Regions from separate parts of the Alteromonas nitratireducens genome, predicted to be linked through region 2. Evidence: predicted binding sites of a transcription regulator. Region 2 holds the regulator's gene; each other region holds the start of a gene.
The links. The regulator sigma-54, encoded in region 2, starts transcription at its own class of promoters, with help from an activator protein. The targets are predictions, from matches to a motif close to GTTGGCACGNNNNTNGNNT.
Positions count from the first base shown of each region.

Region 1 (3,279 bases), on a different contig from region 2:
GTGAAGCATCTGGAAAGCGTGTTTCCTCCGGTCAGGGTCAGTACCTTACCACGCGATGCGTTACTGGCGCCGGAGCGGGTCAGCAGTTGTATGATCGTGATTAATTTCAACATCAGCCGAATAAAGGCCACAGTGGAAGAGCAGGTGGTCATTTATTCAACGACATGGGGCGAGACGTTTCTCGTGCCTGGAAAAGAGGCACTTGATACGCTCTGGTTCGAACTGCAGGAAGTCTCGCCCAGACCTCCTTGTTATGCCGTGGTGCCCGACGGCAATCACCGTCACCGGTTGTTTAACGAATTCAAAGAATCCACCGAGCTGTCAGTTACCCTGCTTTAGGTGAACCACCTGTCGTCTAACGAAAGGCAACGAAATCATTAGGCTGAATATTGCTCAGGATGGCCCCTTCCACCGGTTCGACGGTTGACGTGTCAGCATACGCCGCGACAATGCGGACCTTTCCCGGATAAATATTATATTGCTGGAAATGCTGGCCAAAGGCATCGGTGATCTGGCGGGTTTTGTAAATAAATAACTCGTCTCCGACGCTGACGCCGTGGTCGCGACCCAGTGACACCTGAAGTTGGTCCCCCTGTGCAAGAATGACCCGTCCGATCAGCGGCTGACAGGCAACGGCGTCGGTAATGTCGGTCACTATGCTATTGGCGACTTTACTCACAGCACGCCCATACGGGCTTTGCCAGAACGTCTGCGACGTAACATCAACGTTGGTAAACCGGTCTTGCTGCCACGGGGCGCTGGTACGATACTGCTTCTCTAACAGCGTACCGCCATTCATTCCATCAATGACCCTGATCAAAATGCCGAAATGCCGCTTTGCCTGTTCCCCCTGCCAGAACGTCAGCATTGTGGCTGCATGGCGTTCGACGCTGAGATCAGAAAGTTCGGCGGCAATCACATACTGGGTTTTTGTCTGTCGGGCGAGCGCCGGGGCCTGTGCAGCCACCGTCGCCTCACCCCACTGTGCTGCATAAGGTGCGATATAGTGCAGAGACACGGTATCCGATGTGTCGCGAAAACGTTCCTGCAAACGTCGTACAAAGACTTCAGGCAACGACTGAATCTGACCGTCCTGCATGTGCTGGCGGTTACTGACCGGGAACACCGTGGTAGACAATGTCTTACGGTACGCTGCAACGCTGCACTGACTGGCCTGAACAAAAATGTCAGCACGAATTGTTACGGTAACGTAGTCGTTATCCCAGACTTCATCAATTAGCTCAAGCTGTGCAACCTCACCGGTACTGGCAACCTGGAACCTGTCGTCGCTCAGCAAGCCGTTGGTCAGTGTCTGAATACTGCGTACTGATGCGCCGGAAAACAGCATCGCCTGTTTAATGGCTTCTTCAGTGGCCTGCTGACGTGCCGACGCTTTGTCACCGTCAACAATAACCGCCTGACCGGACGCTTCAAACCAGGCGGCAGAAACTTGCCACGCAGGCAGAATAAAAAGGCAAGCAACCACCAGTATTTCAGCAGACACGAAACGGAACACGCTCCAGCGTGTCACATTGCGGGTTGTCAGCGGTGATAGGGTTTTGTACATAATGCTTACTCTTAACTTCTTCTCAGCACGTATCCCGACACGTTATTGATGCGCACTGTTGTCGACATTTTGACGACGTCGGGATACAACCATGGGACTCCAGGCGTCTGCTGCATTTTTCATTCCTGTTTTAAAAAATGAAAGGCACAGTGTTTGCATTGTGTTGTGCAGGTTTGGCCGGACGCTCTCATTGGCGATGTTTCTGGCCGGTAGTGTACACCGCGCAGGTGGTTGCAATTGGCAGCAGGATAAGCACATGAAAGAGAAAAAGTTTACATCTGACGGTATGGCCAGAGCCATTATTGCAGTAATTGGCATCGTATGGTTGCTCATGGTGTCAGGTTGCAGTCAGTTTCTGACTAAGCATGTGGAGTGGGAAACCATCGAACCAGACAGTTATCCGGTTTTAACGGCGGTAGGTTACGCGCCGATTGACGCGCAGGCCGGTGATAACGATGAGGCCAAAACGCTACTGGCGATGAAAGCGTCAAAACTCGATGCTTACAGGGAATTAGCTGAACAGGTGTATGGCCAGCGAATTCAGGGAGAACAGTCACTGTCCAGTCTGATCGTGAATAATGCGCAGCTGCGTTCATCGGTTGAAGGCGTTATTCGCGGCGCAAAAGTGGTGAAGACCTATCCGGTAGGTGATGATACGTACGTGACGGAACTGGAACTGGATATGAAACGTGTCTATGACATTTATCTGACCACCGCCAGACCCCGTAAAATCCGTGACGTGAAGTATTACTGACGATCAGTCAGCTAATGACATAAGAAAGGCCCGGTACGGGCCTTTCCTGTTTCTGCTTTACGCGGAGTCGCGTAAGAAATTTGTTTACGTTGTCGCTGATACAGACTGTATGCTGGTAAATTGCAATGGGCACTGACGGCGACAGCGGCAGAAGCTCCGTTACATCTGTGGTAACCGGTCGCGGGCAGTGAAAGCTGTCCGGGTGCCGGGGTGAAACGACTACTCAGTTAGAAATTAACTCAGACTTTTTCTTAATCTTGCAATCAAAAATACGTTGTGTATTTTTTCTACCTAGGTAGAACGCCACGATGTAGGGATGCTTACGCTTAAAAAATTTCTTCAATGATTTAACCATACTAAGCCTCCTTATCTATTTTGGCTTATTGAGAATAAGACAACGTTTATTTCTTGTCCAATAAATTTTCAATAAAGTGTCATAAAACTGTAATTTTTATTTGTTAAGCGATGTCGTGTAGTTTTGCAGGCAAGCAAAAAAACCGGCAACGAGCCGGGCATAGAATCAAGGGCATGTGTGTCAGGCGCTTACGCCAGGTCCGAGACCAGAGCCTTTGGGCTTGCCGCTTTTGTCATACGTCAGCGACTCTTTGGCTCTTACTTCAAGCATGAGGTTGCGAAGATGAGACAGACGAAGCTGACCCTGCTCGACTGCTTTTTGGTTTATTTCAGTTCGGTATTTGCAGTCTTCTACAAGCGCTTGTGCTTTATCGATTAAAGATTGTGTCTCTGGGTCAGCCGGGGAAGTTGAGGTAGCGGCCTGGTAGGCAGTGTCGATGTTTTTATCCAGCGCCTGTATGTCTTCGAGGATCTGAGACTTCTTTTCCAGCAGTGTCATCAGTGCTTCCGCATCGCGGCTGCTGATGTGGTGAAGCTCCGACTCCAGTAATAAAACCAGTTCGTTCAGGTTTTCAATTTGCCTTGTCAGCAGAGACTGGAGCGA
Region 1 covers NZ_JBFNPK010000004.1:138,451-141,729, reverse strand. Annotated here, with positions in the region: gene AB1N33_RS05650 (class I adenylate cyclase domain-containing protein) at 1-339, shown strand, start outside; gene AB1N33_RS05645 (flagellar assembly protein T N-terminal domain-containing protein) at 356-1,567, opposite strand; gene AB1N33_RS05640 (LPP20 family lipoprotein) at 1,899-2,321, shown strand; gene flgN (flagellar export chaperone FlgN) at 2,857-3,279, opposite strand, start outside.
Region 1: the regulator sigma-54 is predicted to act here: its motif matches at 1,708-1,726, upstream of AB1N33_RS05640 (LPP20 family lipoprotein).

Region 2 (3,279 bases):
AAAAACGGACAGGAAGCTGAGGCGGATGCGCTGCTGGATGAGTTCAATATCAATCATATTCGTAACAGCACGGGGATGAGCCTGTCAGGCGGTGAACGTCGCCGGGTAGAAATAGCCAGAGCGCTGGCCGCCAACCCGAAATTTATTTTGCTGGACGAGCCATTTGCGGGTGTTGATCCCATCTCCGTTAATGATATAAAGAAGATCATCCAGCACCTGCGGGACAGGGGTATCGGTATCCTAATCACCGATCACAACGTCAGGGAAACGCTGGATGTCTGTGAGAAAGCCTACATTGTGAGTCACGGAGAGCTAATCGCACAGGGCACCGCCGAAGAGGTACTGAGTAATCAACAGGTCAGGGATGTATACCTTGGCGAACAATTCAGGCTATAGTTAAGTTGTCAGATGTCATCGTGCCACGGCATAACAGAGACACAATCACGAGCATTACTTATAAGACGTAGATGAAACCATCTTTACAATTAAAATTCAGTCAACAGCTCACAATGACACCGCAATTGCAGCAAGCAATCCGTTTGCTGCAGTTGTCTACGCTCGACCTTCAGCAGGAAATTCAGGAAGCGCTGGATGCGAACCCGCTACTTGAGGTTGACGAAGGTCAGGACAATGACCTGCCCGAAAAAAACAATATCGACAATGACGATCATCAGGAGACTGTCTCGGCCAGCAGTGACAGCATAGAAGCCGGAGATGCGTTAGAGAAAAACGACCTGCCTGATGAGCTTCCCATTGACAGTACGTGGGACGAATATTATTCCGCGTCATCTGCCCCTGCCCCTGGCCCCTCAAGTGACGATGACCAGGTTTTTCAGGGTGAAACCACAGAAAACATTCAGGATCATCTGCTCTGGCAGATGCGTCTGACGCCGTTTTCCGACACCGACCGTGCCATTGCCACGGCAATCATAGATTCGATTGACGAATCCGGTTACCTGACGGTGCCACTTGATGACATTCTGGCCAGTGTTAACTCAGATGAAACCGAAGAGCCGGTAGAGATGGACGAGGTCGAGTGTGTGCTTAAACGCATTCAGTTATTCGACCCGATTGGCTCCGGTTCGCGTACCCCGCAGGAATGCCTGCTGGTTCAGCTAAGACAGTTTTCAGAGGATACTCCCTGGCTGGCTGAAGCCCGCATGCTGATTGAAGAATACAGTGATCTGCTTGGCAGCAAGGACTACCGCACGCTGATGCGCAAATCCCGTCTGAAGGAAGATCAGTTACGTGAAGCCATGCGGTTATTACAGACGCTTAACCCACGGCCTGGCAGTGCCCTGGTTACCAAAGATCCGGAGTACGTGATTCCGGATGTGTCGGTGGTGAAGAAAAATGGTCGCTGGATTGTTGAGCTTAACCCCGACAGTCTGCCTAAACTGAGTATTAACCAGCAATATGCGGCCATGAGCCGGAATGCGCGTAACAGCAGCGATTCCCAGTTTATTCGCTCGCACATGCAGGAAGCTAAATGGTTCATTAAGAGCCTGGAGTCACGCAACGAAACGCTGTTGAAAGTGGCTAACTGTATTGTGCAGCAACAAATGGGCTTTTTTGAACATGGTCCGGAAATGATGAAACCAATGGTGCTGAATGATGTCGCAGAAATGGTAGATATGCACGAATCGACCATCTCGCGGGTGACCACGCAAAAATACATGCATACACCGCGGGGTATTTTTGAGCTGAAATACTTTTTCTCCAGTCACGTGGCAACAGAGTCAGGTGGCGAGTGTTCCTCAACCGCGATTCGCGCATTGATCAAAAAACTGGTTGCGGCTGAAAAGCCCAGTAAACCACTTAGTGACAGCAAGATTGCTCAATTGTTGGCCGAGCAGGGAATTATGGTTGCCCGGCGGACAATAGCAAAATACCGGGAATCGCTTGCGATCCCCCCGTCTAACCAACGTAAGAGCCTTATTTAGGGGCTCACAAAGATAAGGAAGACGAAATATGCAAATCAACCTTACCGGTCATCATGTCGAAATCACCGACTCTTTGCGTAATTATGTCGATACTAAGTTCAGCAAGCTGGAGCGCCACTTCGATCATATTTCCAACGTTCACGTCATTCTTAATGTAGAAAAGCTGTCTCAAAAAGCCGAAGCGACGGTTCACCTCAGCGGTGCTGAAGTGTTTGCGTCTTCAGAAGATACCGATATGTATGCAGCTATCGACAGTATGGTTGATAAGCTCGACAGGCAGGTTATTAAACACAAGGAAAAGATGAAGAAGCATTAATTCATTGCGTTTATGGATATTCAAGCCTTAGTCAGCCTGGACCGCACCGAATGTGCGGTCCAGTGCAACAGTAAAAAACGAATTCTTGAGATTATCAGCAACATTGCTGCCAAAAATAATCCCGAGATTGATCAGGCCGCCGTACTGACCAGTCTGCTCTCGCGTGAGCGTATGGGCAGCACCGGGATTGGCAATGGCATCGCCCTGCCCCATGGCAGACTCCCCGGCCTGGAAAAAGTTATCGCCATTGTGGTGACCAGTTCTCCGGCCATCGACTTTGACGCCATTGATAACCAGCCGGTGGATATCTTTTTTACCCTGCTGGTACCTGAAGATCAGACTGAGGGTCACCTGCAGACACTGGCTACGGTAGCCAGTAAACTCAACGACAAAGAAACCGTAAAAGCCATCCGTCGCGCCAGTACCAGTGACGACATTATCACTGCATTGCAGTGAACGGCATCACAACCCAGGGAGCGAATCGTGAAGCTTATTATTATCAGTGGCCGGTCAGGGTCCGGTAAATCCGTCGCACTTCGCGCGCTCGAGGACCTCGGCTACTACTGCGTCGACAACATTCCGGTTAACCTGCTGCCTACGCTGACCCACACCGTCGTCGATGAATACGACCAGGTTGCGGTGAGCATTGACGTTCGTAACCTGCCGAAAGATCCGAACGAGCTGGTAGAGATTCTCGACTACCTGCCCTCCTCCTGGACCATGACCGTGGTGTATATCGATGCCAGTGACGACGTTCTGGTGAAGCGCTTCAGTGAGACCCGCCGTCTCCACCCGTTATCCAAGCAGAACATCTCGCTTGCAGAAGCAATAAAGGCCGAATCGGTGCTGCTGGCGCCGGTTGCCGAGCGCGCAGATTTATATATTGATACAGACAAGCTTTCAGTGCATCAGCTTGCCGAACTGATTCGGGAACGTATTCTGGGTAAGAAGAGTTCACGGCTGGTGCTGGTATTTGAGTCATTCGGGTTTAAATACGGCATTCCCAAAGACGCCGACTAC
Region 2 covers NZ_JBFNPK010000015.1:37,542-40,820, reverse strand. Annotated here, with positions in the region: gene lptB (LPS export ABC transporter ATP-binding protein) at 1-396, shown strand, start outside; gene AB1N33_RS12890 (RNA polymerase factor sigma-54) at 468-1,943, shown strand; gene hpf (ribosome hibernation promoting factor) at 1,972-2,259, shown strand; gene ptsN (PTS IIA-like nitrogen regulatory protein PtsN) at 2,272-2,715, shown strand; gene rapZ (RNase adapter RapZ) at 2,743-3,279, shown strand, end outside.

Region 3 (3,279 bases), on a different contig from region 2:
GTACACCTCGACACTCGTCTCGTCGGTATGTTTACTGTGACCAAATGTATCGTCATTATGTGTTCCGGTGACATGTGTAATACCTACGCCCAGACTATGTTCTTGAAATCCGGCGGGTTCGTGGAAAACGAGTCCGGTGCCGACATGCCGAGTTAACGGATTGAATGCTTTTTCAGAGGCACCAAACTGGAAAAACCATTCAATTGTGTCAGCAATCGATGAGTGTTTTGTAAGCACGCCCTCCGCAGTAATGAAAACACCTCCGGTAAAGGAATCAGATGTATGACTCTGTGTTACATCTGCGGTCAACTCCTGTTGCCAGATACCCGCTTTGAATACGGAGTCCGCCCCTCTGTAACCTAATTCTGAAATGAAAAAAGGAGATGTCAGGCGGTCGTTCTCACTACTGAATGTCGCTGCACTGAAGTTCAGGTTGTCAGAGATATCAAAGAAGACGGCAAGACCGGGAGTCGGTACAGGATAGGTTGGTAAAAACGTAATGGTAGGGCTAAACCCCATTGATGAGTTAATAAATCCTGCTGCAATATCAGAAAATGCAAACTCCGTATTTGCGTCGAACTGGCCGACTTTCATACGGAGTCGATTGTCCTGAACACTCCCTTCAATGAATAGACCATAAAGTGAGGTAAAGGGGGTCGAATCAATGTTTGAGTAGACCTGAATATCCTCAGTATCAACTGATCCATCCGAGCCACGAAAAGCCTGATACGCAATACGTGCTCGCCAGTTTTCATTTAATGTGTAAGTGTAGCCCACGCCCGCCAGCACTCGGGAGCTGACTTCGCCGGAGGCACTACCTTTTGCAATAATACTGTTGTCACTTGCTAAAAACGCGTCCAAAGAACCTACTGACGCCAGTGAAGAAGGGATAAGCAAAAAGGAATAAAGCCAGATGCGGTTAATCAAGGACAAACGGTGCAGCAAATTACAACCAACGTGGTGTTTCATCAAAAAGGAATAAACCAAAGGCCTCACGGTATCATATGTGCGAACGCAGAAGAAGTTTGCCTGCCCACAGGACAGGCGTTATCGGTGTTAGCAGTCGTCATCCTCAGCGTTCACTTTCTCTTTTACTTTTTCGCAGGCGTCTTCAACCTCATTGCCTGCATCATCCATCGCATCGCTGACATCTTCAATGGCCTCGTCAACCTGCTCACCGGCCTCTTCGGCGCTGCCGTCATCGCACGCACCCAGCATCAGAACAACACTGCATACAGCCAGACTTCTAATCAGTAATGAATAATGTTTCATGGTCTTTCTCCTTCCTGTAGAACGTTATGCTTTAGGCGATTTGCCGCGCAGGACATTGCCGATCAGCGAAATGACGAGCAGCGCGACGAAAACAAAGAACAAAAATTGCGCGATGCCCGTGGCGGCACCGGCGATTCCTCCGAATCCAAATACGGCGGCGATGATCGCGATGATGAAAAAGATAACAGCCCAACCTAACATGATGATCTCCTCCTTATTCTGAGCATCATTTAATGTTAAGAATGCGATAGCTGTGCCATTTCTATATGTCATGATTTTAAAGGATAAAGTTAATTTCTTTGCTCAGGTGAGGCCGACGGATGTCGCCAGAGCGCGACGAAATTACAGTTCACGTGAAGGTTTTACATTAAATGCGATGGCGGGCTTTGATACACTGTGGCTCAAACTGAACAACAAGAAACACGATGGCAAATACTCACTCTGCATTTATTGGTTTAATGCAACGCGCACGCAACGTTAAGCGCTGGCCGCTGATGGCACAGTTTCAGGAAGAAATGCTTTCTACCCATGTCTACGAGGCGTCTGTGGTCGCCCATATGCTGGGGGCCATCGCCGCAGACGTGTTTAACGAAAACGTTCAGCCTGATCGGGTGGCGGCGATGGCCATTTTCCATGAAGGCAGTGAAATTGCGGGTATGAGTGACATTCCCAGTCCGGTGAAGTACCACGATCCGGAAACCACGGCCGCGATAAAAAAGCTGGAGAGACGATTCGAAAGCATGCTGATCCAAACGCTGCCAACGGCGTTACGTCAACGGTATGAACCGCTTATTGCGCAAAGCAAAGACGATATTCACGTTAAACTGGCTAAAGCTGCCGATGTGCTCTGTGCGTATCTGAAATGCGATTATGAGCTGTCGAAGTCCAACTCTGAATTTGCCAACGCGATGCAGGAAATGGAAGCGCAATTACAAAAGTATCGCGAACTGTTTCCGGCAGTGGATTATTTTTGTCAGGTGTTCCTGGAAGATGCGAAGGGAACACTGGATGAACAAACCCGTGATCTTGACTGGATTGAGCATGCCAACAATATCAATCTCAGCGACAAAGCCGACTAGCAGCGCAGGCTAAATCATACTATCGCTGCAAACGCATTCGTTACTCCACGGCGTTTGACAGTGACAGCATTTCATCAAAACACTGCTGCATACGGGTGCGTATGCAGCGCAATTCATTAGCAAAACGCCCGGTGTCCACCTTATCAAGCGCATCGTCTATGCTGTCGAGCACGGATGATTCAATGCGGGTTAGTTCGTTGATGTAGGTGTTGTCAGGCTCGTCGCTGAAGGTTGTGATCACCTGGGTGTAGCGTTGTCTGAAGGAGGTCACCAGATGTGATGGGGCGTGTTGTGTGTCGTTTGACGGTAAAAACGGTGACAGCATGATAATCGCCCGTTCTTTTTCATCCAGCATTCGCCGGAACATAGCCTGAATGTGCGGATGAACCGCTTTCTGAATGCCGTCACGATAGAACTGGATACCACTATGCAACAGCCCGATAACACTGCTGGCACGTTCGCCATAAACCTGTTCATTGTCCATTACTGCACCTTAGCGGATGGAAGTGGCCACGCCGGGATGCACCGGCGCGAGAGTCTCTGACTAGCGATATGCACGTGTTATTCCAGTCCTGCATATCAAAAATCACGCTAAAACAGGCGTTTGTGGCAATCCTGAGTGGGCTTTTCTGGCTGGGGCGTGAACAGTTTACATTTTTCGTGTAAAAACTACGTGACTGTCACGAGGGACAATGCTCAGCCTGACTTCTTCCGGTCCGGTCTGTCGGCCAGAATAGCCTGTACGGATAATGCATTTGTACCCGCACTGACTTTATCTTTCGCCATCGACACGACGATCGAGTAATAAACATTCTCCATCGGTCCGGTCTGCACGGTCACAGTGTTGTCCTGCACAGGCGTAGCGCGGGCTGGCTCGGTGCAGCCAGACATGGTGCATTGCTGTTCCGGCGGAAACACCGCACTGTTT
Region 3 covers NZ_JBFNPK010000001.1:48,764-52,042, forward strand. Annotated here, with positions in the region: gene AB1N33_RS00235 (carbohydrate porin) at 1-969, opposite strand, end outside; gene AB1N33_RS00240 (hypothetical protein) at 1,057-1,272, opposite strand; gene AB1N33_RS00245 (DUF1328 domain-containing protein) at 1,297-1,473, opposite strand; gene yfbR (5'-deoxynucleotidase) at 1,698-2,351, shown strand; gene AB1N33_RS00255 (DUF2383 domain-containing protein) at 2,392-2,835, opposite strand; gene AB1N33_RS00260 (CC0125/CC1285 family lipoprotein) at 3,048-3,279, opposite strand, start outside.
Region 3: the regulator sigma-54 is predicted to act here: its motif matches at 1,515-1,533, upstream of AB1N33_RS00245 (DUF1328 domain-containing protein).